DNA from 2 places in the Streptomyces sp. HNM0645 genome. Region 1 is predicted to be linked to the other one. Evidence: predicted binding sites of a transcription regulator. Region 1 holds the regulator's gene; the other holds the start of a gene.
What was found. The regulator HspR, encoded in region 1, represses chaperone genes until heat shock. The targets are predictions, from matches to a motif close to TTGAGNNNNNNNNNCTCAA.
Positions count from the first base shown of each region.

Region 2: the regulator HspR is predicted to act here: its motif matches at 4,264-4,282, upstream of lon (endopeptidase La).

Region 1 covers NZ_JASHLT010000006.1:187,209-202,084, reverse strand. The annotation lists partial or broken gene QMZ92_RS05855 (ISAs1 family transposase) at 107-268, opposite strand; gene QMZ92_RS05850 (Yip1 family protein) at 613-1,554, opposite strand; gene QMZ92_RS05845 (FG-GAP-like repeat-containing protein) at 1,837-2,982, opposite strand; gene QMZ92_RS05840 ((Fe-S)-binding protein) at 3,204-5,507, opposite strand; gene QMZ92_RS05835 (sugar transferase) at 5,591-6,184, opposite strand; gene dnaK (molecular chaperone DnaK) at 6,433-8,283, shown strand; gene grpE (nucleotide exchange factor GrpE) at 8,283-8,948, shown strand; gene dnaJ (molecular chaperone DnaJ) at 8,982-10,169, shown strand; gene QMZ92_RS05815 (heat shock protein transcriptional repressor HspR) at 10,174-10,635, shown strand; gene QMZ92_RS05810 (helix-turn-helix transcriptional regulator) at 11,170-12,156, opposite strand; gene QMZ92_RS05805 (Rieske (2Fe-2S) protein) at 12,441-12,761, shown strand; gene QMZ92_RS05800 (pyridoxamine 5'-phosphate oxidase family protein) at 12,878-13,291, opposite strand; gene clpB (ATP-dependent chaperone ClpB) at 13,433-14,876, shown strand, end outside.
Region 2 covers NZ_JASHLT010000052.1:41,148-56,023, reverse strand. The annotation lists partial or broken gene QMZ92_RS29550 (2-oxoglutarate dehydrogenase E1 subunit family protein) at 1-94, opposite strand, end outside; gene QMZ92_RS29545 (sensor histidine kinase) at 382-1,479, opposite strand; gene QMZ92_RS29540 (response regulator transcription factor) at 1,476-2,219, opposite strand; gene QMZ92_RS29535 (spermidine synthase family protein) at 2,303-2,998, opposite strand; gene QMZ92_RS29530 (hypothetical protein) at 3,092-3,277, shown strand; gene lon (endopeptidase La) at 4,305-6,707, shown strand; gene QMZ92_RS29515 (trypsin-like serine peptidase) at 6,970-7,797, opposite strand; gene QMZ92_RS29510 (helix-turn-helix domain-containing protein) at 8,086-9,117, opposite strand; gene QMZ92_RS29505 (M4 family metallopeptidase) at 9,267-12,095, shown strand; gene QMZ92_RS29500 (MarR family winged helix-turn-helix transcriptional regulator) at 12,451-12,945, shown strand; gene QMZ92_RS29495 (protein phosphatase 2C domain-containing protein) at 12,993-13,805, opposite strand; gene QMZ92_RS29490 (sensor histidine kinase) at 14,177-14,876, shown strand, end outside.

The DNA of each region.
Region 1 (14,876 bases):
ACGGTTCGACATTCGGCACCCGTCCCTCGCCCAGGTCAACTGGAACCTTCACCCCGACCGGTCTCACGTCCAGTGCCCCGGCGAGTGCCTGGATCGTCCGGTTTGATCATGTGATGCCGTAGAGGGCGAGGATGCGGGGGCGTTCAGTGCGGGCTCGTCGTCCGGCGGCGTCGCTGACGTAGCCGCCGAGCTTGAGCGCGCTGCGGATCACGTCGCGAAAGGCGGCGAGCACGGTGGGCGCGTTGTGGGTCCTGACCTGGGGACGGTCCGCACGGCATCCGCGAAGGCGTTCGTGCTGCTGGACGGGATCCTGCTGCCGATCGACCGGACCGCCGCCGAGGCAGGCGCACCGAGCTCCGTCCGGCCTTCCGGGCCCAGCCGAAGGCGGTGTTCCGGTTCACCCCCAGCTCACGCGCCACCACGGTCACGTTCCCCACAGCATCCAGCCGCGCAAGGAAACGCTCCCTCAACCCCGAAAGATCATCGCGTTCAACGGCCACGGTCCTCGCAACTCCCACAGATCGCGGGTGTTGCGAGGACCGTGAGAACCCAAGCAGCGTCCGTACGCGGCAGGGGCCTTGGTCGTGGTCCGTCCCGTGACCGGGACGACGGTCAGATCGTGCCGAGCTTGATGATCGCGAGCAGCGCGATCAGCTGCAGCGCCGAGGCGCCGAGCGCCTTCGGCCACGGCAGGTCGTGCGACTTGCTCACCATGGAGGTGAACAGGGCAGCGGCCGCCAGCCAGGTCGCCCAGCCGACCACCTGCACCAGCGAGTTCTCCCCGCCGAGGAAGAGGGCGACGAGGAGTCTCGGGGCGTCCGTGAGGGACATGATCAGCATCGAGAGGCCCACCGTCGGCTGCCACGCCCCGTCGCCCCCGAGTTGGCGGGCCAGGGTGTGGGTGACCGCGCCGAGGACCAGACCGCCGAGTACGAAGCCCACACCCGTGATGATCACGGACGTCAGCGCGCTCGCGAACGGTGCGTTGATCGCCTCGTCGCGCGTCTGGTCGAATCCGAAGATCGCGAGCAGGCCGTAGAGGAACGTGACGCTCAGCGCCGGGCCCCAGACCGGGTAGTCCCGCATCTGGAGGAAGGTCGGGCCGGGGCGCAGCACGATCCCGCTCAGCAGTTCCTTCCAGTGCAGGCGCGGGCCGGACGGGACGGGCGCGGCGCCTGCGTGGTACGTCGAGCCGTCGCCGTACGGGTCCTCGCCGATGCTGAAGGCTCGGGTGTGGCCGGGGTTGTCGGCGTACGGGTCGGCGCCGTGGCCGCCCTGGTGACCCCCCTGCTGCTGGTAGGGGTCGCCGAAGTACTCGGGCTCGCCGTACGGCTGCCCGTGCCCGTGCCCGTGCCCGTTCCCGTTCCCGTGTGCGTAGCCCTGTCCGCCCTGTCCGCCGCCTCTGCGGGGCCACTGCTGCGGAGGGTACGAGGGCGCCGCCTGGCCTCCTCCGGGGCCGTACTGCTGTCCGTACGGCGACGGGGGCGCCTGCTGCGGTTGTTGTTGCGGGGTGCGGTTGTTGTCCCGGCCGCGTCCGATCCTGAATCCAGCCACGCATTCGAACGTACCCGGTCCCGCTGTGTCCGGTGTCCGGAGCCGGGTAACCGGGGGACCTTTGCGGCCGAGCTGTGACATCCCCTAGGGGGACCCCGGCGGCCGGTCGTCCGCAGGAGGAGGTCACGGACTCGGCTGCGCTCGTGGCCGCAGGTGACTTGGTCTCCGGGCGCCGGTGACCTCGGTCCCGGGCCACGTGTGACCTCCGGCTGCCGGGCTCTCCGGGCGATCGGCCCGGGGCTGCGCCGGCCGTGTCCCCGCTCGGCCGCCCGTCGCCGCGCCTCAGCCGAGGAACACCGAGGTGCTGAACGTGACCAGGGGCCGGTTCCGGTCGCCCGCGCCCGGGTGGACGGCGATGACGTCCGCGTTCTCGCCCCGGTGCGTACGGGTCACGATCTCCGCGTGCCCGTCCCCGTCGAAGTCCGCGCGGCGGAGCAGCTCGGTGACGGGAGCGGTCTCGCCGGTCGGGAGAGGGGGCGCGGGTGGTAGCGGCACGGCCTTGAACCTGTACGGGCCGCCGGGCCGGCCGGGGCCGTCGGGGCCGCCGCGCAGCAGCATGCACTCCGCCTCCGTGCCGGGGACCAGGGGGCCGGTGGCGTGGACGAGGTCGTCGTAGCCGTCGCCGTCCGTGTCCGGCCGCGGCGTGGGGGCGGCGAGCACGGGGCCCGCACCCGGGACCGCTGCTGCGGCGGCGCGCGGCGCGCCGGTGCGTCCGAAGGGGCCGCGCAGGAAGCTCACCCGGCCCTCGCTCGCGGTCACCGCGAGGTCCTGGGCACCGTCGCCGTCGAAGTCGCCGCAGACGGGGTGGTCGGGCCACTCGTTGCCGTACCGGGCCCGCTCGGGGATCCGCAGGACGACAGCCCTGCCGGTGAGTCCGGACGGGCCGCCGAAGAGCAGCTGCAGCGGGACGGGCGGGCGTCCGGTGCCGTCGTACGGGGGGTCCGTGACGACGACCAGGTCGCTGAAGCCGTCCCCGTCCAGGTCGCACGCGGCGGCGGCGTCGAAGGCGGCGGGCAGGGTGCCGGCGACGGGTGCCCCGTTGGCGCGCGGCGACAGGAGCTGACGGACGGCCGGGGAGACGGGGCCCTTCGCGGCGGAGGCGGTCGCGGTGCCGCCGCCGGTGCCGTACACGATGCCGATGCCCGCGTCGTCGTCGTGGCCAGCTCCGGGCGCCTTGACCAGGTCGTTGAGGACGAGGTCGCGGTGGCCGTCGCCGTTGAAGTCCTCCGGTACGGGGCTGCCGCCGCCGCGTGGGACCGGGAGGGCCGGGGGCGCCGCCTGGCCCGCGAGGGCCCGCGGCGGGGCAGAGCGGGGTGCGGCGGGGCGTTCGGGCCCTGAGCGGGAGGGCGGGGCGAGGCCGCAGCCGGCCAGCGGCGCCAGCAGCAGCGCGGCCGCGCCCGTCAGCGCGGCGTTGCGCAGTAGACGCACCACGACGGCACCACTCCCGTTCGTCCATCCGCTTTGCCGGGCCCGGGAAGCGGAACCCGGGTTGCATCATCATGCCCCTGTCAGGTGCATCGGCCAATGGCCGGATGGCCGGCGGTTCGCCGGGCCGGGGAGCGGCCGGTGCCGCGTCGCCGCGAACGCAGAAGCGGCCGGTCCTGCCCCCGAGGCAGATCCGGCCGCTTGCTGCTCGTCCTTGCGGACGACTACTTCACGGGTTCCGGTTCCGGGTCCGGCGAGTCCGCCGGTGCCGTGTCGTCCGCGTCGCCGTCGTCGCCCGGGCCGGCCGGGGTCTTCACCGAGTCGAGCAGCAGCTGGGCCACGTCGACGACCTGGAGGGACTCCTTTGCCTTGCCCTCGCCCTTCTTGCCGTTGACCGAGTCGGACAGCATCACCAGGCAGAACGGGCAGGCGGTGGAGACGATGTCCGGGTTGAGGGACAGGGCCTCGTCGACGCGCTCGGTGTTGATGCGCTTGCCGATCCGCTCCTCCATCCACATGCGGGCGCCGCCGGCGCCGCAGCAGAAGCCGCGCTCCTTGTGGCGGTGCATCTCCTGCTGGCGCAGGCCGGGCACCTTGTCCATGATCTCGCGCGGGGGTGTGTAGACCTTGTTGTGGCGGCCCAGGTAGCAGGGGTCGTGGTAGGTGATCAGGCCCTCGACCGGGGTCACCGGGATCAGCTTGCCCTCGTCGATGAGGTGCTGGAGCAGCTGGGTGTGGTGGATGACCTCGAACTCACCGCCGAGCTGCGGGTACTCGTTGGCGATGGTGTTGAAGCAGTGCGGGCAGGTGGCGACGATCTTCTTGGCGGCCTTCGGCTTCTTCGTGGACTCGTCCACCTCCCCGTCCTCGCCGAGGGACTCCCCGAAAGCCATGTTCAGCATGGCCACGTTCTCCTGGCCGAGCTGCTGGAACAGGGGTTCGTTGCCGAGGCGGCGGGCGGAGTCACCGGTGCACTTCTCGTCCCCGCCCATGATCGCGAACTTGACGCCCGCCATGTGCAGCAGCTCGGCGAAGGCCTTGGTGGTCTTCTTGGCCCGGTCCTCCAGGGCGCCGGCGCAGCCGACCCAGTACAGGTAGTCGACCTCGGTGAGGTCCTCGACGTCCTTGCCGACGATCGGGACGTCGAAGTCGACCTCCTTGGTCCACTCGACACGCTGCTTCTTGGCCAGGCCCCAGGGGTTGCCCTTCTTCTCCAGGTTCTTGAGCATCGTGCCCGCCTCGGACGGGAACGAGGACTCGATCATCACCTGGTAGCGGCGCATGTCGACGATGTGGTCGATGTGCTCGATGTCGACCGGGCACTGCTCCACGCACGCGCCGCAGGTGGTGCACGACCACAGCACGTCCGGGTCGATGACGCCGTTCTCCTCGGCGGTGCCGATCAGCGGGCGCTCGGCCTCGGCCAGCGCGGCGGCCGGGACGTCCTTCAGCTGCTCATCGGACGCCTTCTCCTCGCCCTCCATGGTCTTGCCGCCGCCGGCCAGCAGGTACGGGGCCTTGGCGTGCGCGTGGTCGCGCAGCGACATGATCAGCAGCTTCGGGGAGAGCGGCTTGCCGGTGTTCCAGGCGGGGCACTGCGACTGGCAGCGACCGCACTCGGTGCAGGTGGAGAAGTCGAGGATGCCCTTCCAGGAGAACTGCTCGACCTGGGAGACGCCGAAGACGTCGTCCTCGCCCGGGTCCTCGAAGTCGATCTCCTTGCCGCCCGAGGTCATCGGCTGCAGGGCGCCCAGCGCGGTCTCGCCGGTGGCGTTGCGCTTGAACCAGATGTTGGGGAAGCCCAGGAAGCGGTGCCAGGCCACACCCATGTTGGTGTTCAGCGACACCGTGATCATCCAGATCAGTGACACGCCGATCTTGATCATGGCGGTGAGGTAGACCAGCGTCTGCAGGGTGGGGACGCTCAGTCCGTCGAAGGCCAGGACCAGCGGGTACGAGACGAAGTACGCGGCCTCGTAGTGGTCCACGTGGTGGATCGCGCCCTCCAGTCCGCGGAGGGCGAGGATCGCGAGACCGATGGTCAGGATGACGTACTCGACGAAGTACGCCTGCCATGCCTTGGAGCCGGCGAAGCGCGACTTGCGGCCCGCGCGGGACGGCAGGTTCAGCAGCCGGATCGCGATGAGCACGAGGATGCCGACGACGGTCATCAGGCCGATGAACTCGATGTACATCTCGAAGGGCAGGAATCCGCCCAGGACCGGCAGGGTCCAGTCGGCCTGGAACAGCTGGCCGTACGCCTGCGCGAGCGTCGGCGGCAGCGTCAGGAAGCCGATCGCGACGAACCAGTGGGCGAAGCCCACGATCCCCCAGCGGTTCATCCGGGTGTGGCCGAGGAACTCCTTGACCAGGGTGACCGTACGGGCCTTGGGATCGTTGGTACGGCTGCCCGCAGGCACGGGCTGACCGAGCTTCACGAACCGGTAGATCTGCGCGACGGCTCGGGCGATGAGCGCAACGCCGACCACGGTCAGGACCAGCGACACGATGATCGCGGCGAGTTGCATTTGGGGGCTCCTCGGGCCTGCGAGGGTGGGGAATCGGCACTTACTAAGCGGTAACTTATCCAGTCCGTGCCGAGCGTACCCACTTATTCCGTCGCACTGTAGCCAGGTGGGCGGTGATCTGCGTCGCTCAGGGCACCCTGAGTGCGAGGCGGGAGCAGGGTCGGAAGCGTGCGCGCCAGGACGGCCAGATCCAGCCCGATCCAATGGTGCTCCACGTAGTGCTGGTCGAGCAGCTCCGGTTCGTCCCAGGGCAGCGTCGAGCGCCTGTGCAACTGGGCGGGGCCGGTGAGGCCGGGGCGGACGGTCTGCCGCCAGGGGGCGGCGGCGCGGGGATCCTCCGGAGCCAGGGCCGCCGGGCCGACCAGGGACATCTCACCGGTGACCACATGGGGCAGCCTGGAGAGCAGATCCAGCCGCCAGCGCCGGGTGCGCAGTGAGCGGACGGTGAAGGGGTATCCGTGGAGCCCCGTCTTCAGCTCCCGCGCGACGATCCCGCCGGGTGGGCGGCGCAGGGCGAGGGAGCAGGCCGCGGTGGCCAGCAGCGGTGCGGCGAGGATCAGCAGCAGTGTGCCGAGGGTCAGGTCGAGGAGGCGCTTGGGGTCCGGGGGCCGCGCGGCCGGCGCCCATGGGGCCGGTCCCGCCGATCGCACCGACTGCACGGGGCGCAAGGCACTCACCTGACCGTTCTGTCTTTTCTCAGTCGATACCTGGTGGTTTCTGTCCAGTAAGACGCGTCTATGAACCTTTCGCGCGCTTTGCAGAACGATGGCACGGTGGCCATGGGGGTGTGTGCAGGCCGCGCCGGGCGGGCAGGCGAAGAGGGGTGGCACTATAGTTGAGTCGACTCGACTCAGGTCTGTTGACGCCGCGGGGCTGGTGGTGCATCCTTGAGCCAGTCCCACTCAAGTCCACTGGAGGAATCGAAATGGCACGTGCGGTCGGCATCGACCTGGGCACGACTAACTCCGTCGTCAGCGTTCTGGAGGGCGGTGAGCCCACCGTCATCACCAACGCCGAGGGCGCCAGGACCACGCCGTCCGTCGTCGCCTTCGCCAAGAACGGTGAGGTGCTCGTCGGCGAGGTCGCGAAGCGTCAGGCAGTGACCAACGTGGACCGGACGATCCGCTCGGTGAAGCGCCACATGGGCACCGACTGGGCGATCGAGCTGGACGGGAAGAACTTCAACCCGCAGCAGATCTCCGCGTTCATCCTGCAGAAGCTGAAGCGGGACGCCGAGTCGTACCTGGGCGAGAAGGTCACGGACGCCGTCATCACCGTCCCCGCGTACTTCAACGACTCCGAGCGCCAGGCCACCAAGGAGGCCGGTGAGATCGCGGGTCTGAACGTCCTGCGCATCGTCAACGAGCCGACCGCCGCCGCGCTGGCGTACGGCCTCGACAAGGACGACCAGACGATCCTCGTCTTCGACCTCGGTGGCGGTACCTTCGACGTCTCGCTGCTGGAGATCGGCGACGGCGTCGTCGAGGTGAAGGCCACCAACGGCGACAACCACCTCGGTGGTGACGACTGGGACCAGCGCGTCGTCGACTACCTGGTGAAGCAGTTCGCCAGCGGTCACGGCGTCGACCTGTCCAAGGACAAGATGGCTCTCCAGCGTCTCCGCGAGGCCGCGGAGAAGGCGAAGATCGAGCTGTCGTCCTCCACCGAGACGACGATCAACCTCCCCTACATCACGGCGTCCGCCGAGGGCCCGCTGCACCTGGACGAGAAGCTCACGCGCGCCCAGTTCCAGCAGCTGACGGCGGACCTGCTGGAGCGCTGCAAGACCCCGTTCCACAACGTGATCAAGGACGCGGGCATCCAGCTCTCCGAGATCGACCACGTGGTCCTCGTCGGCGGCTCGACCCGTATGCCCGCCGTCGCCGAGCTCGTCAAGGAGCTGACCGGCGGCAAGGAGGCCAACAAGGGTGTGAACCCGGACGAGGTCGTGGCGATCGGTGCCACCCTCCAGGCCGGTGTCCTCAAGGGTGAGGTCAAGGACGTCCTGCTCCTCGACGTGACCCCGCTGTCCCTCGGCATCGAGACCAAGGGCGGCATCATGACCAAGCTCATCGAGCGCAACACGACGATTCCGACGAAGCGCTCGGAGATCTTCACGACGGCCGAGGACAACCAGCCGTCCGTGCAGATCCAGGTCTACCAGGGCGAGCGCGAGATCGCGGCGTACAACAAGAAGCTCGGCATGTTCGAGCTGACCGGCCTCCCGCCCGCCCCGCGCGGCGTCCCGCAGATCGAGGTCTCCTTCGACATCGACGCCAACGGCATCATGCACGTGACCGCCAAGGACCTGGGCACGGGCAAGGAGCAGAAGATGACCGTCACCGGCGGCTCCTCGCTGCCGAAGGACGAGGTCGACCGGATGCGCCAGGAGGCCGAGCAGTACGCGGAGGAGGACCACCGCCGCCGCGAGGCCGCCGAGACCCGGAACCAGGCCGAGCAGCTCGTCTACCAGACCGAGAAGTTCCTCAAGGACAACGAGGACAAGGTCCCCGGTGAGATCAAGACCGAGGTCGAGACGGCGGTGACCGAGCTCAAGGAGAAGCTGAAGGGCGAGGACACAGCGGAGATCCGCACCGCCACCGAGAAGGTCGCGGCGGTCTCCCAGAAGCTCGGCCAGGCCATGTACGCCGACGCCCAGGGCCAGCAGGCCGCGGGCGGGGCGGACGCCGGGGCCTCCCAGGCGAAGGCCGACGACGACGTCGTCGACGCCGAGATCGTCGACGACGAGAAGGACCAGAAGGGTGGCGCTGCCTGATGACGGAGGAGACCCCGGGTTTCGAGGAGAAGCCCGACGTCCCCTCCGGCGCCACTCCCGATGACGCGGCGCAGGCCGCCGCCCCCTCGGCGGACGAGGGGGCGGCCCAGGCCGGGGACGCAGCACAGACGGCCCGCACGGCTGCCGACGCGGGGCTGACGGCCCAGCTGGACCAGGTCCGGACAGCGCTCAACGAGCGCACGCTGGACCTGCAGCGGCTGCAGGCCGAGTACCAGAACTACCGCCGTCGGGTGGAGCGGGACCGGATCACGGTCAAGGAGATCGCGGTCGCGCAGCTCCTGACCGAGCTCCTGCCCGTGCTCGACGACATCGGCCGTGCCCGTGAGCACGGGGAACTGCTCGGTGGCTTCAAGTCGGTGGCGGAATCGCTGGAGACCGTCGCCGCCAAGATGGGGCTGCAGCAGTTCGGCAAGGAGGGCGAGCCCTTCGACCCGACGGTCCACGAGGCCCTGATGCACAGCTACGCGCCGGACGTCACCGAGACGACCTGTGTGGCGATCCTGCAGCCGGGCTACCGGATCGGCGAGCGGACCATCCGGCCGGCGCGGGTCGCGGTGGCCGAGCCGCAGCCGGGTGCCCAGCCGAAGGAGCAGGCGGCCGAGCAGGCGACGGACGAGGAGAGCGGTGGCCCGGACGAGGGCTGACGCAGACGGCAGGCACCGGAAGGAGGGACGTCGGTGAGCACGAAGGACTTCGTCGAGAAGGACTACTACAAGGTTCTCGGCGTCCCCAAGGACGCCACCGACGCGGAGATCAAGAAGGCGTACCGGAAGCTCGCCCGCGAGAACCACCCGGACGCCAACAAGGGCGACGCGAAGGCCGAGGAGCGCTTCAAAGAGATCTCCGAGGCCAACGACGTGCTCGGCGATCCCAAGCGGCGCAAGGAGTACGACGAGGCGCGGGCGCTCTTCGGCAACGGTGGCTTCCGGGCCGGTCCCGGAGCCGGAGGAACGTTCAACTTCGACCTGGGCGACCTCTTCGGGGGCGCCCAGGCCGGGGGTGCGGGCACCGGCGCCGGCGCCGGCGGCTTCGGCGGCGGACTCGGGGACGTCTTCGGTGGCCTGTTCAACCGCGGGGCCGGCACGGGCCCCCGTACCCAGCCGCGCCGCGGCCAGGACATCGAGTCCGAGGTGACGCTCAGCTTCACCGAGGCGGTGGACGGGGCCACGGTCCCGCTGCGGATGTCCAGCCAGCAGCCCTGCAAGGCCTGTTCGGGCACCGGCGACAAGAACGGCACGCCCCGGGTGTGCCCGACCTGCGTCGGCACCGGTCAGGTCTCGCGCGGCGGCAGCGGGTCCTTCTCGCTGACCGACCCCTGCGTGGACTGCAAGGGCCGCGGGCTGATCGCCGAGAACCCCTGCGAGGTCTGCCACGGCAGCGGCCGCGCCAAGTCGTCCCGGACTATGCAGGTCCGCATCCCCGCCGGGGTGAGCGACGGCCAGCGGATCCGGCTGCGCGGCAAGGGGGCACCGGGCGAGCGCGGCGGACCGGCCGGCGATCTGTACGTGGTGGTCCACGTCGGGGAGCACCCGGTCTTCGGGCGCAGGGGCGACAACCTCACCGTCACGGTGCCGGTCTCCTTCACGGAGGCCGCGCTGGGCGGCGAGGTGAAGGTCCCGACCCTCGGCGGGCCTCCGGTCACCCTGAAACTGCCCGCGGGTACGCCGAACGGCCGTACGATGCGGGCCCGCGGCAAGGGCGCCGTCCGCAAGGACGGCACCCGGGGCGATCTGCTGGTCACCGTGGAGGTCTCGGTGCCCACGGAACTCGGCGACGAGGCGCGTGAGGCACTGGAGGCGTACCGCAAGGCGACTGAGGGTCACGACCCGCGGGCAGAACTGTTCCAGGCTGCGAAGGGAGCATGATGCGATGGACGGCCGACGTCGACAGCCCGGGTTCGGTGGCAGGGCCTATGAACTGACCGACGAGACGCCGGTGTACGTCATCTCGGTGGCGGCTCAGCTGTCCGGACTGCACCCGCAGACCCTTCGGCAGTACGACCGCCTCGGTCTGGTCTCCCCGGACCGCACGGCGGGGCGCGGCAGGCGCTATTCGGCCCGGGACATCGAACTGCTCCGCCAGGTCCAGTCCCTGTCCCAGGACGAGGGCATCAACCTGGCCGGAATCAAGCGCATCATCGAGCTGGAGAACCAGGTGACGGCCCTGCAGGCCAAGGTCGCGGAGCTGTCCGCGGCGGTCGAGGGCGCGGCGCTGGCCATGCAGCAGCGCGAGGCCCAGGTGCACGCGTCGTACCGGCGCGACCTGGTGCCCTACCAGGACGTGCAGCAGACGAGCGCGTTGGTGGTGTGGCGGCCGAAGCGGGACGGCTGAGCGTTCCCGCCGGTCGGTGGCGCAGGGAAGGCGGAGGAGGGACCGGGAGGTGTGGACCTCGCGGTCCCTCCTCACGCGCTCCGGGCCGCGGACCCGGCGGTGCGTACGCCCTCGTGGTCCGCTGCGGGCCGGTCGAGGGTCGACTCGCCCACCGGGGCGACCGGACTTCTGTGAGCAGGGCGCCAGGCGGTGGCGGGTCTCCCCGGTGAAGGCGTCCCCGGCGAAGGTGTCGACGCGGGAGGAGCCGCGCGGCAGCCGGCCCCCGCCGGGCGCGATCCATGCCGTCTCGCCGTGGTCGTTCCCCCGGGCACCCCACCGGCGTCCCCGGACCGCGACGCGATGTGCACCGGCGACAGGCCGAGCTCTACGGCGAGCCCCAGGGGGCCCGGTCACGGGTGCCCGTCGGGGGGTGCGGCTGCGGTTCCGTGCGGGGAGCGGGCGGTGCGCACCAGCGGAAGGCCGGATCCGGCCACTTCGACGACGCCCGCGGTGTGGTCGTGACGGACGGCGGGTCGGAGTCGGTCCGGTCCGTGGTCAATGATCCTGTTCCAGGATCCCGGACTGGGCGATGAGGTAGCCGAGTTGGGCCCGCGAGCCGCTGCCGAGGGCGGAGGCGAGCTTGGCGATGTGGGCCCGGCACGTGCGGACGTTCATCCCGAGACGGCGGGCGATGGCCTCGTCCACGTGGCCTTCGACGAGGAGTTTCGCGATGGAGCGCTGGACGCCGCTGACGCCGTCCGGTTCGGGGGCGTACGCGACGACCTGGTCGTCCCAGGCGATGCCGTGGAGCCAGAACTGCTCGAAGACACCGACGAGATACTGCACCAGACCCTCGTGGCGCAGCTCCAGGGCGACCCTGCGGTCGCTGCGTGCCGGGATGAAGGCCACCTTGCGGTCGACGATGATGAGCCGGTCGATGATCTCCTCGAGGGTGCGGAACTCCGCGCCGTAGGGGGCGACCCGCTCCACGTAGGCCATGGTGGCCGGGTGGTGACGTGCCGTGTGCTGGTACAGCGTGCGCATCGAGACGCCCCGGTCGACGAGCATCCCCACGCGTCGCAGCCCCTCCTGGAGGGTCGCCGGCCGGCGGCCGCTGCCCGGCTGCACCGTCAGCAGTTCCTCCCGGCACTCGGCGATGACCCGGTCCAGCGTCGCGTTGATGAGGTGGAGTCCCTCGAGGACGGTGATCGCATGTGTCGTGGACGGATCGTGTGCGTTCAGCGTCATGAATGGCTCGAACGACTCCGCCAGTGAGATGGTGAGCCGTCTCCGCTCCTGGATCTCCCGCTCTATGGGGTGCATCAGCTGGTGCAGGGCGACGGACGGCGGAACCGGACGAAGCCACTCGGTGTCGTCGGGGTCGGGGCGCAACATGCCCAGATCCATGAGGCACGGCGCGTCGGTCACCTCCGACCGGGCTATGCGGCCACTGCGCAGAGCGGACGCATACAGGTTCTTACCGGCCTCGCACAGCTCGTCGTGACTGTGCTTATCTCCCCCATCGCCCTGTTTCGTCTCCATATGCACCCCCCTCAGGGTCCTGAATTACAGGAACATGATGCCTGGCCGCGCTGGTGAAGGCGTTCGGAGTGAGCCATCGTTCTAGACGCGGGGGGAGGTAGTGATTAATAGAGGTGGAGATCGGCCATGACCAGGATGGTTCGTGCACTGTGCGCTATAGCCGTTGCGGCTGCTCTCGGCGGTCTCGCGGCGAGCGGTGAGCCGACGTGGGAGTCGGCGCCCACGACGGTGACCGCGACCCCGGGCGAACCCACTTGGGAGAGCGCGCCGGCGGACGCAGACGCATGAGCATGCCCCCGGACGATCGCGTCTTCCGGCGGGAGATGGCGACCGCGTACCGATCCGGGTGGCACTTCATCGACCTCGTCACGGCAATCCCCCACCGTGGCGACTCGCTGATGGTCACTCTCTTCGGGGAGCCGATCGTCGTCGCCCGCGAGGACGACGAGGACGTCCGCGCCTACCGGTGCCTTCGCCGGCCCCGCGGGGCCCCACGCCCCGTCCGCTGTGCCATCCGGTACGGCATGATCTTCGTCAATCTCGACCAGCGCGACCACCAGCTGGTCGAGCGCGAGACCACCACCGCCACCCCCCGCAGTGCCTGAGCGATTCCCCCGTCGTTCAAGATCGCTCAGGCGCTTCCCCCACACAGCGGCGCCATCGTGGACCTGAAACACGATGGCGCCGCTGTGCTGTGCGCGTGTGGCGGGGGGCGCGTCCGCTACGCCCGGCCCATCGCGCGGGTCAGCGCGATCTCGATGACCACGCGGTCCGGGTTCGGCGACGGCGTGCGGCCGTAGCGCTCCGCGTAGCGGGCGACCGCGTCGGCGACGGCCTCCGGGTCCGTGCGTACCGTGGCGCGACCCTCGAGCGTCGCCCAGCGGCCCTTGTCCACCTGGCAGACCGCGACCGCCGCCCCCTCGGGCCCGGCGGCCAGCACGTTGGCGACCTTGCGGCTGTTCTTGTTGGTGATCACCCGGGCGACGCCCTTCCCCCCGCCCTCCGGGTCGTACGTCACACCCACCGCCACGACGTGCGGAGTGCCGTCGGGGCGGGGAGTGGTGAGCGTGCACATGTGGTATTCGCGCCAGAAGCCGAGAAAGGACTCGTGGGGGCGGCTGGGGTCGATGGCCATGCCCGGAACATACCCGGGGGAGTACGCGTCGACGAATCCGGGAAGAGGAAGGTGTGAATAGTTGAGCGGATCCGGCTCAACTTTGTGTACCGTATAAGAGTCAGGGCGATACGCAGCCTAGGCGAGGAGGAGAAGCCGCACGTGGACGCTGAGCTGACCAACAGGAGCCGGGACGCGCTGAGCGCCGCGACCACCCGGGCCGTGTCCGAGGGACACGCCGACCTGACCCCCGCGCATCTGCTGCTGGCGCTGCTCGCGGGCCAGGACAACGAGAACATCACCGACCTGCTGGCGGCCGCCGACGCCGACCAGGCCGCGGTACGGTCGGGAGCGGAGCGCGTCCTCGCGGACCTGCCCAGCGTGACGGGATCGACCGTCGCGCCCCCGCAGCCCAACCGTGAGCTGCTCGCCGTCATCGCCGACGCCGACCGGAGGGCCAAGGAGCTCGGGGACGACTACCTCTCCACCGAGCACCTCCTCATCGGCGTCGCCGCCAAGGGCGGGCGGGCCGCCGAGGTGCTCTCCGGAGAGGGCGCCACCGCGAGGAGGCTGCAGGAGGCGTTCGAGAAGGCACGAGGAGGGCGCCGGGTGACCACGCCCGACCCCGAGGGCCAGTACAAGGCCCTGGAGAAGTTCGGCACCGACTTCACGGCCGCGGCCAGGGAGGGCAAACTCGATCCCGTCATCGGCCGCGACCAGGAGATCCGCCGGGTCGTCCAGGTGCTCTCCCGCCGTACCAAGAACAACCCCGTGCTGATCGGCGAGCCCGGCGTCGGCAAGACGGCCGTCGTCGAGGGCCTCGCCCAGCGCATCGTGAAGGGCGACGTACCGGAGTCCCTCCGCGACAAACGGCTGGTCGCCCTCGACCTCGGCGCCATGGTCGCCGGCGCGAAGTACCGCGGCGAGTTCGAGGAGCGGCTCAAGACCGTCCTCTCCGAGATCAAGGAGAGCGAGGGCCAGATCATCACCTTCATCGACGAGCTGCACACCGTCGTGGGCGCGGGCGCCGGCGGCGACTCCGCCATGGACGCCGGCAACATGCTGAAGCCGATGCTCGCCCGCGGCGAGCTGCGCATGGTCGGCGCCACGACCCTCGACGAGTACCGCGAGCGGATCGAGAAGGATCCGGCGCTGGAGCGCCGCTTCCAGCAGGTGCTGGTCGCCGAGCCCACGGTCGAGGACACCATCGCCATCCTCCGCGGCCTCAAGGGCCGCTACGAGGCCCACCACAAGGTGCAGATCGCGGACAGCGCCCTGGTGGCCGCCGCGACGCTATCCGACCGCTACATCACCTCCCGCTTCCTGCCCGACAAGGCCATCGACCTCGTCGACGAGTCCGCGTCCCGGCTCCGGATGGAGATCGACTCCTCCCCGGTCGAGATCGACGAGCTGCAGCGCTCCGTCGACCGGCTGCGCATGGAGGAGCTCGCACTCTCCAAGGAGACCGACGAGGCGAGTGTCCAGCGGCTGGAGAAGCTCCGCCGAGACCTCGCCGACAGGGAGGAGGAACTGCGCGGGCTGACGGCGCGCTGGGAGAAGGAGAAGCAGTCCCTCAACCGCGTCGGTGAGCTCAAGGAGAAGCTCG
Region 2 (14,876 bases), on a different contig from region 1:
GCCACTCATTGGCCCCGAACGCGGCGGCGGGGTTCTTCCCCTGCCCGTCGGGGTCGGTCGAAGTACTCGAGTTACTGGGGGACTGAGACGACACGGCGGCAACCGCCCTCTTCCGCTTCACAAGGTGATGGACAGCGGAAATAAAGGCTACGCCTACCCGGCGGGGAGGTGCAGGCCGGGCGTGGTCATCGTCGCCTAAGTCACACCTGACAGCCGGTTTCGACGTAGGAAATGGCGGGAAACAAACGTGGTTTCCCTACGGACTGGGTGCAGCGGAACACGGCTGCGGCCGCGAGGGCCGCACCCCTGTCCTGCTCCCCGGACACATGGACGCAGGACGCGCCTGTCCGGTTCACCACGGGCTTCGCTCCTCTTCGAACCCTACGTCAACCCGCGCGACGCGGGGTTTCCCGGAAGAGTGACCCGGATGCGGCAGCCTCGTGTCGATTCGGCCACGCCGATGCGGCCGCCGTGCAACTCCACCGCCCAGCGCGCGATGGCCAGGCCCAGACCGGTGCCTCCGTCACTGCCCGAGCCCTGCTTCGACGGGGCGCTGCCCCGGTTGAAGCGCTCGAAGACCTTGTGCCATTCGGACTCGGGGATCCCGGGACCTTCGTCCTGGACCTCGAGGTCCAGGGACTCGGCCTGGAGGCCCCGTCGGGCACGGACCGTGACCCTGCCGTGCGGAGGGGAGTGCTTGACCGCGTTGTCGATGAGATTCGCCACGACCTGGTGCAGCCGCTCGGCGTCCGCGTGCGCGGTCAGCTCGGGCGGGAACACGTCCAGGTGCAGATGGACGTCCTTGCGGGTGTGGCTGCCGGATCCGGAGGACAGCCTGCGCTGCCCGGCGGCCAGGTTGGCCTCCTTCAGAACCCCGGACAGATAGGGCCAGACCTCGAAGGGCCGGGCCTTGAGCGTCACGACGCCGTTGTCCAGCCGGGAGAGGTCGAGCAGCGTCTCGACCAGCCGGGACAGCCGCTCCGTCTGCTTCAGCGCGGTGCGCATCGTCTCGGGGTCGGCCGCCGAGACGCCGTCCACGACGTTCTCCAGCACCGCGCGCAGCGCCGCGATGGGCGTGCGCAGCTCGTGCGAGACATTGGCGACCAGCTCCTTGCGGTGCTGGTCCACGGCCTCCAGGTCGTCCGCCATGCGGTTGATCGTGGAGGCGAGGTCGCCCAGCTCGTCGCGGCGGCCGTCGCCCCGCACCCGGCGGGTGAAGTCGCCGTGGGAGATCGACTTCGCGACGGTGTTCATCTCGTCCAGCGGAGCGGTCAGCCCGTGCGCCACGAACTGGGTGATCAGCAGCGTGGTGATCATGGCGAAGACCGTGATGTAGCGCAGCTCCGCCCCGGTGCGGAAGGCGACCAGCGCCAGCCCGGTCGTGATCAGCACGGCCGCGACGACCAAGGCGCCGAGTTTGGTCTTGATCGAGATCTCCACCGCCCCCAGCCGGGACCGGAGCCGGCTCCGCCGGATCATGGCGCCGGGGTCTCCAGGGCGTACCCGACACCGTGCACGGTACGGATCCGCTCGGCGCCGATCTTGCGGCGCAGCGCCTTGATGTGGCTGTCGACCGTGCGGGTGCCGGAGGCGTCCGCCCAGTCCCAGACCTCGGCGAGCAGCTGCTCGCGGGAGAGGACCGCTCGCGGGGTGTTGGCCAGGCACACGAGCAGGTCGAACTCGGTAGGCGTGAGGTGCACGTCCTCGTTCCGGACGCGGACGCGGCGCTGGGCGTGGTCGATCTCCAGCTCACCGAGGCGCAGGATGCCGCTGCGGGGCGTCACGGCGGCCAGCGCGGCGCGCTCCACCCGGCGGAGCAGGACGTGCACCCGGGCGGCCAGTTCGCGCATGGAGAACGGCTTGGTCATGTAGTCGTCGGCACCCACGCCGAGCCCGACCAGCATGTCGGTCTCGTCGTCGCGGGCGGTGAGCATCAGCACCGGGACGGGCCGCTGTGCCTGCACCCGGCGGCACACCTCGAGGCCGTCGAAGCCGGGCAGCATCACGTCGAGGATCATCAGGTCCGGCTGCCAGGCCTCCGCGGCGTCGACCGCCGCGGGGCCGTCGTTCGCGGTCTGGACGAGGAAGCCCTCGGCGCGCAGACGGGCCGAGATGGCGTCGACGATGGTGGTGTCGTCCTCGACCACCAGCACCCGGCGCTGGGTACTTCCGGTCGGCTGTGCCGCCGCGCCGTTGCTGCTGGTGTGTGTCTGCTCCATCGCCCCGCCCCTGTCGCGCACTGCGAGCTGCGTGTAGATCGGTGTGTCAGGTAGGCAGCGTAAAGGCACCGACCAGGTCCCGGCTACGCAGGGCGAACTGCCAGGTGGACCACGTCAGGTACGCCTCGGGCAACCCGGATCTCTTCGGTTCTTACCCCGCTGAATCCGGCATTCCGCAATGAGTCCTCGAAATTCCGGGAAGGCTGCGCCGACCAGACGGCGAGGACGCCTCCGGGGTTCAAGCACCGTGCACAGGCGGCCAGTCCGACCGGCGAGTAGAGGCTGCCGTTGTCCTCGGTGACGGTCCAGTCCGGGCCGTTGTCGATGTCGAGGCAGAGCGCGTCATACGTGTCCGAAGCGTTATGGAGGTACCCCACGAGGTCCGTGTGCAGGACGGTGGTGCGCGGATCGGCCAGTGCCGCGGCGGAGATGCGCTCCAGCGGGCCCGACGTGTGCCAGTCGATGATCGCCTGTTCCCGCTCGGCGACGGCGATCCGGGACCAGCCGGGTTCGGCGGCCGCGCGGGCCAGGGAGAAGCCGACCCCCAGTCCGCCGATCAGCACGGACGGGTCCGGCCGGCCGCCGAGGGCCTCGTACGCGGCGTCCATGAGGAGCCGCTCGGAGCGGCCGTCCGATGTGTCCATCAGGAAGCAGCCGTTGGCGATGATCTCGTGGATCTCCCCGTCGGGGCCGCCGCGTTCGCGCAGGACGACTTCGCCGTACGGCCCTGAGCGCCGGTCGAGGGTCCGTGGGGCGGCGGCTTGGCTGAGAGGCTCCATGGCCCCCCAGGCTAAGGGCTGCCCCGCAATCCCCGGGGAACCAGCGCGCGGCGTCGGACGCGGTGCATCGCAAGGCGGGGAGGTCTGTGGGTCATGGCCGGGCGGCTGCCGGAGACCTCGCTGCACCGGCTCGACTACGGCATCAGCTTCGGTCTGCTGGCGGACGTCGGCGCACTGACCGCTCTGTTCCGGCCAATTCCGGGGGCCTCCCCGCTCGCGGGCGTGTCGTTGCTCCTGGCGCTGGACCTGCTCGCCTACGAGGACCCGCTGGGCAACTGAGGCCATCCCCTGGCCCTGCTCTCCGGTCTGGCGAGCCGCCCGCTGGTGCGCCGGCGGGCACGTGCTCGTGACACCGCCGCAGGGAGCGCCGCCCCCGGGGGAGGTGAGGACCGCTGAGCCCGGTGTACGGGGCCGCGGCTCCGTGCACCCGTGGGGAGGGCGGGGCGGAGGGGGAGCGGAGGACCCGCGGCTGCCCGTGCCCCTCAGGCCGTCGGCGCCGGGCCGGCCGGCCCGGCGCCGAGGACGGCCGTGGCGGCGCGTAGTACACGCTGACCAGCGGGGCGATCACTCGCCACCCCTGCGACTCGTGGAGCGCCCGCCCGTCGGGTGTGCCTCCGAGCACACCGGAGGTGGCGCCCCGCTCGGCGGCCGCGTGCTGCAGTGTGCGCATCACCAGCGAGCCCAGCCCTGCGCCGGTGCTCGGCGGCCGTCTCGACCTGGTCGACGACGGCCGTGGTGCCGGCCGTGGCGCTCTGCCCACGGGCGGCGAAGGCGCCGTCCGGGGCCGCGATCAGGACACGTGTGACGCGGTCCCTCGTCCAGGCGGGCAGCCGGTGCCCTTCCGGCGCGGCGGGCGGTGGCGTGGTCCGCCGCTGAAGGGACGTCGTCATCAGGAAGCCGGGCTCGTCGGGCGCCCAGTCCGGCCCCAGCCACTCCAGGACCCGTCCCTCCTCCTCGAACACTTTGAGCCACCTGCCGGGCGTCCCGGCCGAAGCGGCGACCTTGCGGCCGCGGCCTCGCTGTTGTCGGTGAGCACATGGCGTGTCGTGTGCCGGGGAAGCCCCACGTCCACCGTGAGCCCCCAGGGCTCGGCGACCGGTTCGGCCGCCCCGTGGGAGACGACCCAGCCGTCCACCCGGGCCCGGATGGCCTGCGTAATAGGTGTGGATGCCATGCACCTATTACATCCAGTCGGGCGCCGTGGGTGGCAGGTGGTATCGCTCACGGCGAACGCCCCCGGGGGAACATCGGCGACTCGCTTTGCATTGAGTCCGTGTAACTCAACTTGACTGCCGAAGGGGAGATCATGGCTTCGACGTCCACACCGCTCACCCTGCCCGTGCTGCCACTCGACGACGAGGTCGTGCTGCCGGGGATGGTGGTACCGCTCGACCTGTCGGACAACGACGTACGAGCCGCGGTGGAAGCCGCCCAGGCGGCAGCCCGAGCGGAGCCCGGGAAGCCGCGGGTGCTGCTCGTCCCCCGGATCGACGGCACCTACGCCGCGACCGGTGTGCTCGGCACCGTCGAGCAGGTGGGACGGCTTTCCGACGGAGACCCGGGCGCCCTGATCAGGGGCCACAGCCGGGTACGCGTCGGGGCCGGCACGACCGGCCCCGGTGCCGCCCTCTGGATCCACGGCACCCTCATCGACGAGACCCTGCCCGACCCGCTGCCGGGCTCGGTCACCGAGCTCGTGAAGGAGTACAAGGCCCTCGCCACCAGCTGGCTGCGCAAGCGCGGAGCCTGGCAGGTCGTGGACCGTGTCCAGCAGATCGACGACGTTCCCGCGCTCGCCGACAACGCCGGCTACTCGCCCTTCCTGAGCATCGCGCAGAAGGTCGAGCTGCTGGAGACCAGCGACCCGGTCGTCCGGCTCAGGCTCGCCACCGAGCAGCTCCGTGAGCACCTCGCCGAGCAGGACGTGGCCGAGTCCATCGCCAAGGACGTCCAGGAGGGCGTCGACAAGCAGCAGCGCGAGTTCCTGCTGCGCCGCCAGCTGGACGCCGTGCGCAAGGAGTTGCGCGAGCTGGGCGGCGAGTCCGACGGCGACGAGCCCGACGACTACCGTGCGCGCGTCGAGGCCGCGGAACTCCCGGAGAACGTCCGCGAGGCCGCCTTCAAGGAGGTCGAGAAGCTCGAGCGGTCCAGCGACCAGAACCCCGAGGGCTCCTGGATCCGCACCTGGCTCGACACCGTCCTCGAACTGCCGTGGAACGAACGCACGGAGGACGCGTACGACATCCTGGGCGCCAAGGCGGTCCTGGACGCCGAGCACGCCGGCCTGGAAGACGTGAAGGAACGGATCATCGAGTACCTGGCGGTCCGCAAGCGGCGCTCCGACCGCGGGCTCGGCGTGGTCGGCGGCCGGCGCGGCGGCGCGGTCCTCGCGCTCGTCGGCCCGCCCGGCGTCGGGAAGACCTCGCTCGGCGAGTCCGTCGCCCGTGCGATGGGGCGTGAGTTCGTCCGTGTCGCGCTCGGCGGCGTCCGGGACGAGGCCGAGATCCGCGGCCACCGGCGCACCTACGTCGGCGCGCTGCCCGGCCGGATCGTCCGTGCCGTCAAGGAGGCCGGGTCCATGAACCCGGTGGTCCTCCTCGACGAGATCGACAAGGTGGGCTCCGATTTCCGCGGGGACCCGGCGGCGGCGCTGCTCGAGGTCCTGGACCCGGCGCAGAACCACACGTTCCGCGACCACTACCTGGAGGTCGAGCTCGACCTGTCGGACGTGGTCTTCCTGGCCACGGCCAACGTCCTGGAGGCCATCCCGGAGGCGCTGCTCGACAGGATGGAGCTGGTCAGGCTCGACGGCTACACCGAGGACGAGAAGGTCGTCATCGCCCGCGACCACCTGCTTCCGCGCCAGCTGGAGCGGGCCGGTCTGGAACCGGGCGAGGTGACGCTCGACGAGTCCGCGCTGCGCAGGCTGGCGGGCGAGTACACCCGCGAGGCGGGCGTGCGGAACCTCGAGCGCGCGGTCGCCAGGCTGCTGCGGAAGGTCGCGGCCCAGCACGAACTGGGCGAGCGCGCACTTCCGTTCACGGTCACCGACGGCGAACTCCGCGCGCTGATCGGCCGCCCGCACCACGTGCCCGAGTCCGCCCAGGACCCGGCCGAGCGCCGCACCGCGGTGCCGGGCGTGGCCACGGGGCTCGCGGTCACCGGCGCCGGGGGCGACGTCCTGTACGTCGAGGCGTCGCTGGCCGACCCGGAGACCGGCGCCTCCGGACTGACCCTGACCGGTCAGCTCGGCGACGTCATGAAGGAGTCCGCACAGATCGCGCTGAGCTTCCTCCGCTCGCACGGCGCGGAACTGGAGCTGCCCGTCGGAGATCTGAAGGACCGCGGCGTGCACATCCACTTCCCGGCGGGTGCGGTCCCGAAGGACGGGCCGAGCGCGGGCATCACGATGACGGCCGCGCTGGCGTCGCTGCTCTCCGGGCGGCTGGTCCGCACGGACGTGGCGATGACCGGTGAGGTGTCGCTGACCGGACGGGTGCTGCCCATCGGCGGCGTGAAGCAGAAGCTGCTCGCCGCGCACCGTGCCGGGATCACCACCGTCGTGATCCCCAAGCGCAACGAGGCCGATCTGGACGACGTCCCCGCCGAGGTCCTGGAGAAGCTGGAGGTCCACCCCGTGACGGACGTCCGCCAGGTCCTGGAGATCGCCCTGTCCCCGGCCGAGGTGCCGGTGCCGGCCGCGGCGTGAGCCGCGGGGCACGGCCCTTCACAGGGTCGCCGTACACGGGCCAGCTCCCGCGGGCCCGTGTACGGCGACCGCCGTTTCCGGGCCCCGCGCCGGGACCGGAGGTCTGGCCCTTGAGCGGGAGGGGCGTGCGCGTCGGGGCGGTGCGGCCCGTTCAGTGGGCGGGCTGTCCGCCCCGGGGTCGGTTCGGCTCGCTGCGTGGGCAGCGGTGTCCGCCCCGGCCGCCGCTCATTCCGTCTCAACGGGCGGGGCCCGCTCACTCCGTTCAACGGCCGGGACCTGCCGGCACCCGCACGCGGGCCGCCTTGTCGTAGAGGGCCCGGGCCCGTGCGCCGAACAGCACCGCCGTCGACTCCGTGTCCGTGTCTCCCCCGCTCAGCACGCCGATCACCCGCCCGGGCCGGGCCGGATCGACGTGGTCCGCCAGCCAGGGGCTGCCGCTCGTACCGTCCCAGAAGCCCGCGCACTCGATCCGGAGCATCTCCGGGGGCTGGTCGGCGTCGTGGCGGGCGTCGGTGGTGCAGGCGATGGGACGGTGGGCCGGGTTGTGGTCGGCGTTCGGGTAGCCGACGACGGTGACCCGCCGGTCCGGCCCGGACATCCACTCGGGCCTGGCCGCGCCCACCACGTCCTGCACCTGCCGCCCCCGCGCGTCCGGCTCCAGCGCCAGAAAGGCGTAGTCGTACGCCTCGTCGCCGTCCTTGAGCCAGCGGTCGTCCACCTGGACCGCGGCGACCCTCCACGTGCCGTGCGGGGACGCGCCCTCACCGCTGCCCCGGAAGCCGGGTGCGAACGAGAAGTCGCTGGCGTACGTCCCGTACTCGAACACGCAGTGCGCGGCGGTGGCGACGACATTGCCGTGCGGGCTGTCGACGACACTCGCCGTGCACCAGTGGTCCTCGTCGTCGAGCAGCACGCCCACCCAGTCCAGTCCCGCGGAGGGGACGGCCGACGTCTGCGGTGAGGGCCCCGCGGCCGGCGGGCGTGGTCCGGCGGTCGCGCGCGGTGTCGCCGAGTGCGACGGTGCGGCGCACGCGGCCGCGGCGGTGAGCACCACCGCCGCCGACCACAGCAGCGGCCTGTTCCTGAGCATGGCACCGTCCTTGAGCAACTTCCCGCGGTCTCCGTCGTTGTCGCATCCGGCCCCGCCGTCCAGCCGGCTCCGGTGTTCCCCCACCGAGCCGTGCCCGACCGGCACCACGTCAGGATGCCCGGAGCGCCACAGGGACGGCAGTCATGCCGCCGGGGCCGGAAGAAGGGAACGGGGCAGAGGGCGGCCGGCACGCGTTGCCGCGTCGAACGCCGCCTCGTCCCCGGCGCTCCGGTCCGACGGCACGGCGGTCGGCGGCAGCACCGGTTCCGAGCGGCTTCCGGCACACCGTCACGAGCCGTCGAGCCAGCCCCGCAGGGTCGCCCGGGCCCCGGCCTGGAAGCGGGTCTCGGCGCCGAGCGACTCCAGCAGCCTGCTGATCCGCCGCCGTGCGGTGTGCACATGGACGCCCAGCCGGCGTGCGATCGCCTCGTCCTTGAGCCCGGCCGCCAGCAGGGCCAGCAGTTCCCTCTGCTCGGCGGGCAGCGCCCCGCCCGCCGGTGGAGGCTCCGGGGGCAGCGCCCCGTCCGCCGGGGCCGCCCGGTCCCACACCGTCTCGAAGAGCGGCACGAGCGCGTGGCGCAGCAGCGCGTCCCCGACCACCAGCGCGGACGCCCGGGGGTCCGCCGCGTCCCCCGGGAGCAGCAGGGCGGTCCGCCGGTCGACGGCGATCAGCCGGGTCGGTACGGCCGGGGCGACCCGGGCCCGAAGCCCCCGCTCCACCAGCGCGTCGAGCGTCCGGACGCGCTCCGGCGCGGCGAGACCGTCCCGGTCCAGGACGGCCCGTACGCTCACCCCCCGGTCCAGCAGTCCCCCGATGCCGGACCCCGGCATGCGGAAGGTCCCGTATCCCGGTCGGCCCCTGACGTACGGCGGGCGGTCCAGGACGACCACTTCGCGTTCCGCGGACGCGAGCAGGTCGTCGGCACGCTCCCCGATCTCGCGCTGCCCCGTGATCACTTCGATGCCGCTCCCCGGAACGGCCGGTGCTCCCGCCGTCAGCCGCCCCGCCAGTTGATCGGCGGTCATCCGTAATCGCTCCAGTTCGGCCGATTTCATGTGCAGTTCGGCCTGGCGGCGGTGGATGAGGGTGCGGATCGCGGCGGCCGGTGCGGCCGGACGGGGCAGCGTCCCGCCCCCGCGCGGCGGCAGCGCGAGCCCGTGCTCCACGAGCCGGTGGAGCGCCGCGTCCACCTCGTCCCTCGGCAGCCGGAGGTGCAGGGCCAGGTCCTCGGCACCCTCCGCCCGTTCCTCCAGCAGGGCTTCGTACGCGCGCTCCTCGGTCGCCCCCAAACCGAGGTAGTGCAACTCCGCCTCGATCATGCGGGGATTCTCACTCCGCCTTCACAGAGCACACAAGTGGGCATGTCCACTTCTCAACGCACCCGCCGCATTGATCGGTTGGCGCCTCACGGGTTGCATGGCCATGACCACCTGAACCGGCTTACCAGCACGTGGGAGGGGTACGTACTGTGCGCAAGCCCAGGCACAACCAGGCAAGACCGGCACTCGGCGTCACCAGGGGGACAGGGGCCGCGGCGCTCCTGGCCGCTGCCGGTCTCCTGATCACCGCGGTCCCGGCCCAGGCGGCGACCCCGCCGCCGGCACCGCCCGTCGAGGTCGTCCCCGGGGAGGACACCGCGACACCCGCTCTCGTCGAGGGGCTGCGCGAGCCCGTGGACGCCAAGGCCGCTCCGGCGGACGCGGCCCGCGGGCACCTCGCGGCCAAGGAGAGCCGCTACCGCATCGCCGAACCGGGACGGGACCTCGCGCCCGTCCGCACGCTGAAGCGCGGCGCGGACGAGACCGTACGGCTCCAGCAGAAGCACCGGGGGGTACCGGTCCTCGGCGGGCAGTACGTGGTGCGGATGGAGACCTCCGGCGGCAAGCGCGTCGTCACCGGCACCTCCGGCAAGTACTTCACGGGGCTGACCACCGGCACCGAGGCCACGGTCGCCGAGGACGTGGCGGTGCGCCGCGCCGTGAGCGCCACCGCGGCCCGGCTCGGCAACTCCCGGCTCACCGAGGCCGACGCCATCCGCAAGGAGGGCGAGAAGTCGCAGAAGGCCCAGGCGCTCACCGGCACCGCGGGCGGCCTCGTCGTCATCCCGCGGGGCGACGGAGTCCTGACCCGCCATGTGACGGTCCGCGGCACGAACCCGGTGACCGGCGAGCCGGTGCTGGAGGAGGTGTACGTCGACGCGCGGTCCGGGTTCCCGGTGCTGCAGTACAGCGGCATCAAGTCCGTCACCGGGCCGATGGCCGCGTCCGCCCGGGCCGCCCGGGCGGACGCCGCGGCCGACGAGCCCGCGGCCCCCGCCGCCAAGGGCAGCGGCCTGCGCCTGGACGGCGCCAGGGTCGACCTGGAGCTCAGCCTCGACGCGGCGACCGGCCGGTACGGCATGATCGACCACGCCCGCATGGCCGACACCAGCAAGAACACCCTCAGCACCTGGGACGCCTCCAGCCAGGACGTCGGCGACGTCTCGGGCCAGTGGCCCAGCGGCATCAAGGTGTTCGAGTCCGCGACCGCCGAGTTCGGCAAGGCGGCCACCGAAGCGGGCGCCGTCGACGCGCACTGGGCGGCCGGACAGGTCTACGACTACTACAAGAAGCAGCACGGCCGGGACGGGCTCGACGGCCGGGGTTCCACCGTGAACTCGCTGGTCGGCGTGACCCTCTTCGGAGGCTCGTACGTCAACGCCTTCTGGGACGGCCAGAAGATGGTGTACGGCTCGGGTGACGAGGAGTTCAAGCCGCTCTCCGCCGATCTGGACGTCGTGGGCCACGAGATGACCCACGGAGTGGTGGAGAACACGGCCAACCTCGTCTACGCCGGCCAGTCCGGCGCGCTGAACGAGGCCGTCGCCGACTACTTCGGCAACGCGATCGACGTCACCGCCTCCGGGCGGTCCATGGACGACCCGGACGCGGGCCTCATCGGCGAGGACCTGTGCCGCACCAAGAGCGCGCGGGACTGCGCCCTGCGAGACCTCGACGACGGTGCCACCACCTCGAAGAACTTCCTCGGGGTGACGTTCGGCACCGACAACGGCGGCGTCCACCTCAACTCCACCGTATTCTCGGGGGCGCTGTGGGACATGCGCCAGGATCTCGGAGGAGAACTCGCCGACCGGATCGTGTACAAGGCGCTGTCCGAGTACATGACACCGCTCGACGGCTTCACCGAGGGCCGCAACGCGGTGCTGGCCGCGGCGAAGGACCTCGGCGTCACCGCGAAGCAGCGGAACGTGGTGAAACGGTCCTTCAGCGCCCACGGCATCGTGCCCGGCTGGGAGGACGCGCTCGGTGTCGACACCGACCAGCTCCTCGGCAAGCTGAACATCAGCGGCACGGGAGTCCAGGCCGGCGGCGGCTGGTGGACCGCGTCGCAGTCCAACGACGACGGCTCCGAGCCCTACTCGGTCTACGCGGGCCGGGCGGACGGCTCCGGCCATCCGAAGCTGATCAGCCCGAACGACGGGCGCTTCCACGTGTACCCGGCTACGGACGGCAAGAACGTCGTCTGGGTGGCGTACGGCACCACGAGCCTGGACATCCTCTCCCGTCCGCTCGCCGGCGGCCCCATCAAGAAGCTGTACACCTCGACCAGCGACATCTCAGGGCTGCGGGTCGAGAACGGCGTCGTGGTCTTCGAGAGCTTCGGCCTCTTCGGCGACCGGCACGTCGCCTACCTCCGGCCCGGCGACACCCGGCCCACCTACGCCGACGGCGGCAGCCTCTTCCTGGCCACGGCGCTCCCGTCGATCTCGCAGGGCAGGATCGCCTACGCCAAGCTCTACCCGGGTGAGACCGGCTACCTGCTCGGCGTCGAGGTCCTGGACCTGAAGACCGGCACCAAGACGCTGACGGGGCAGCTCGGCGAGCCCCAGAGCCTCGGCCAGACCGGCATCAACGGCAAGCACGTCTTCTGGCTGACCGACGAGAACCTCAACGACACCGGCCAGACGGGTGTGCGCCGCGCGGATCTCGACGGGGGCAACGTCTACGACATCGCCCCCGAGGCGAAGCCGCGGGCACTGCACGGCGTCGACCTGACCGTGTCCGAGGACGCCGTCACCGTCAGCAGCCAGACGCCCGACACCCAGTGGCGCAACGAGACGCTGTCGAAGCTGTGGCAGCTGACCACGGACGGCAGCCGGCTGGAGCGCGTCTCCTGCAACCGCGGTGAGCAGATCTCGCCCGCCGCGGTGTCCGGCAGGCAGGTCGTGTGGCTGGACGGCACGACCGGCTTCACGGACCTGGTCACCCGCACCCGCCCCGCGGGCCGCTGCGGCTGATCGATCCCGTTGACCGGAGCCCCCGGTGCGGCGCTGCCGCACCGGGGGCTCCGCGCGCGGACCGCCGCTTCCCGGCCGGACGGGACTTTCAGGACACGCTCCGGGGGCGGCAGGTCCGGGGTCGGGCCGTCGGTGAGCGCCCCGACGCGGTCCGGTTCTCCGGTGCCGTGAGAACCGCGGGTGAGGGGCGGAGGGCGGCGTGGTGCGAACATGTCGGAAATGAAGCCCCGGGCCGGGGGGACGGGGAGCCCGCGCCTGCCGTTGGTCCAGGCCTGCGAAATACTGGACGAGCTGCGGCGACGGCGGCCGCCGAAGGAAACTCTCATCGCCGGGAAAGCGCGCGAAGGGTGCTGACGTGCACGGAAGCGGTACGGGGAACGGACCCGAGCCGAAGGGAGGGAACGGCGTGGACCAGGAGGTCTCTGAATTCCTCGCCCTGGAAAGGGAGTTGGCCGTCTTCCTGCGCCGGGCCCGGGCGAGCTCCGGCGAGATGGCCCGTGAGGTCCATCCCGAACTGGAGCCCGCCGCGTACGGACTGCTCGTACGGCTGGAGGAGTCCGGAGCCCAGCGCGCCACCGATCTCGCCGGCTACTTCGGGGTCGGCAAGGCCACGATGAGCCGGCAGCTACGCGCGCTGGAGGAGCTTGGACTGGTCACCCGCGAGCCCGATCCGGCCGATGGGCGTGCCTCCCTCGTCGCCCTGACCGACGAGGGACTCAGCAGGTTCCGGGCCGTGCGGACGGCCCGGCGCGACCGGTACGTACGGAAGCTGGCCGGCTGGGACCGCGGAGAGGTGGCCGAACTGGCCCGTCTGCTGCACCAGCTCAACGCCCGCTCCGAGGACGGTTGAGGGCTGTCCCGCGGTCCCCGGCCGGTCGCCGGCCCGCCCGGGCGCTTTCAGGCCCGCGGGCCTTCGGTGGCCGGGTCATGAAGCTCCGCGTACACCACCGTCGCGTCGTCGTGGGTCTTCCAGCGCGTCGGCCCGCCCCGCAGCGCGTCCGCGGCCTCCAGCGCCCGAACGCGGCCGACCAGCCCGTTCGGCCCCTCCTTGCGCAGCAGCGCCATGAGGTCGGCCCAGCTCCCCTCCTCGAAGAGGTCGGTCCAGCGGGACGCCCCGTCGGTGAGCGCCGCCACCGCCCGCACCTCCGCGCGCGGGGTCGTGCCGGTGACCGCGTGCACCGCCACCTCCGGGTCCGCGGCCGCCGTGAAGAAGCCGCCGTCCCGGTTGCGCAGGGCGTCCGTCGCGCTGAGTGAGCGGAGAACCTCCCGCGGGATGCGGTCCAGCCGGTCGTCCAGCACGGCGTGCACGAGGCCGTCCGGCGATTCCGTCAGCAGCGTCGAGTCCGAGAGGACCAGGTGCTCGACCGCTTCCGCGCCCCAGCGCACGACGACGACGGTTGCTTGAGGTGTGCGGACGTGAGAAAGGTCACACGTGTCGCGATGTGTGTCGGCGGTGCGCCGAATGGACAGGGCCAGGACCTCGGTCAGGGGCATATCCCTCCGCGAACCGGACAGTTCGAGCAGCGCTCCGCCCAGGCGCGAGGTGAACCAGGGGACGCCGTGCACACAACCGTCGTCGCCGCGGGGCGGCGTCACCCCGTCCAGGACGACCAGCGATCCGCCCTGGCCCGAAGCGGGGAGGGCGAGTGACGCCCAGTCCTCGTTCGGGCGTTCGGCGGTGCCGGGCACGGTGACGAGTTCGAAGCGCATGAGCCCAGTCTGCATGAGCCGACACGATTCCTTCACGAAGCCTGCCAGTGCCTCCAATTGGTCTCCACCACCGGTTCGACCTGGGCCTTCTCAGCGGAATCGACTTCCCGTCGAGCTGCGGGCGGGCATCCTGCCAAAGCCTGGGCCCAAGGTCCAACCGACCCTCCGTTGGGATGGAAAGTGCGATCGCGAATGAGTTGTTTGCCAACTCCGGAGTGATGTTCACTCGTTCGTGTGGCGGAGCGGCCGATGCGCGTCCCCCTCTTGAAGCCGCTGGAATGGTCGTGGACCGTGCCAGGGGTGGGGGACTCTCATGATGACCGGCCGTCACCTCTGCTTCATGGGCGGACGAGTCAGGAATGCGAGCACCGGTGCAGAAGAAGCGGCCTCGGGGCAAGGGCAGCATGGGCAGTACGGCCTCTTCGGGGCCCGTGGCACCTCAGGTGCCCCCGGCGCCCGCGATCCCCTCGGCGACGTCGGACGGCCCTGCGAACCCCGTCCCTCCGGCGTTCACGGAGCCGTCGGTCGAGGCCCGTGCGGCCTCCACCTCCGGGCTCCTCCCCGGCGGACGGCCCGTGCGTGTGCGCCGCCGGCTGGTCGCGGGCGTCGCGGCGGTGACCCTCACGGTCGCGGCGGCCGGTGCTCCGGCGATCCTCCTCGCCTCCGGCGACCTGACCGAGTCCCAGCGGCTCGTCACCCTCGCCGAGCTCAACCGGCAGGCCGTGACCCTGGCCCACTCCCTCGCCGACGAGCGCGACGAGGTCACCGCGTACGTCGCGGCCGGCCGCGAGGACCAGCAGGGCGACAAGAAGGACCGCCGCGAGGTCTCCGCCAACCTCAGCGCCCGCGTCGACCGGCAGATAGACGAGATCCGCGGCAACGTCCCGGCCGCCCACGCGGACCTGCGCCGCGACCTCGGCGCCGTGAACTCCGTCCGGCGCACCGCGCTCACCGGCAAGGGCACCGCACTCGAGGCGCACAAGGCGTACACCGCCGTCGTCGAGGGGCTGCACGCACTCGCCGACGAGCTCGCCGAGAAGACCCCTGCCCGCGCCGCCGACGCCACCCGCG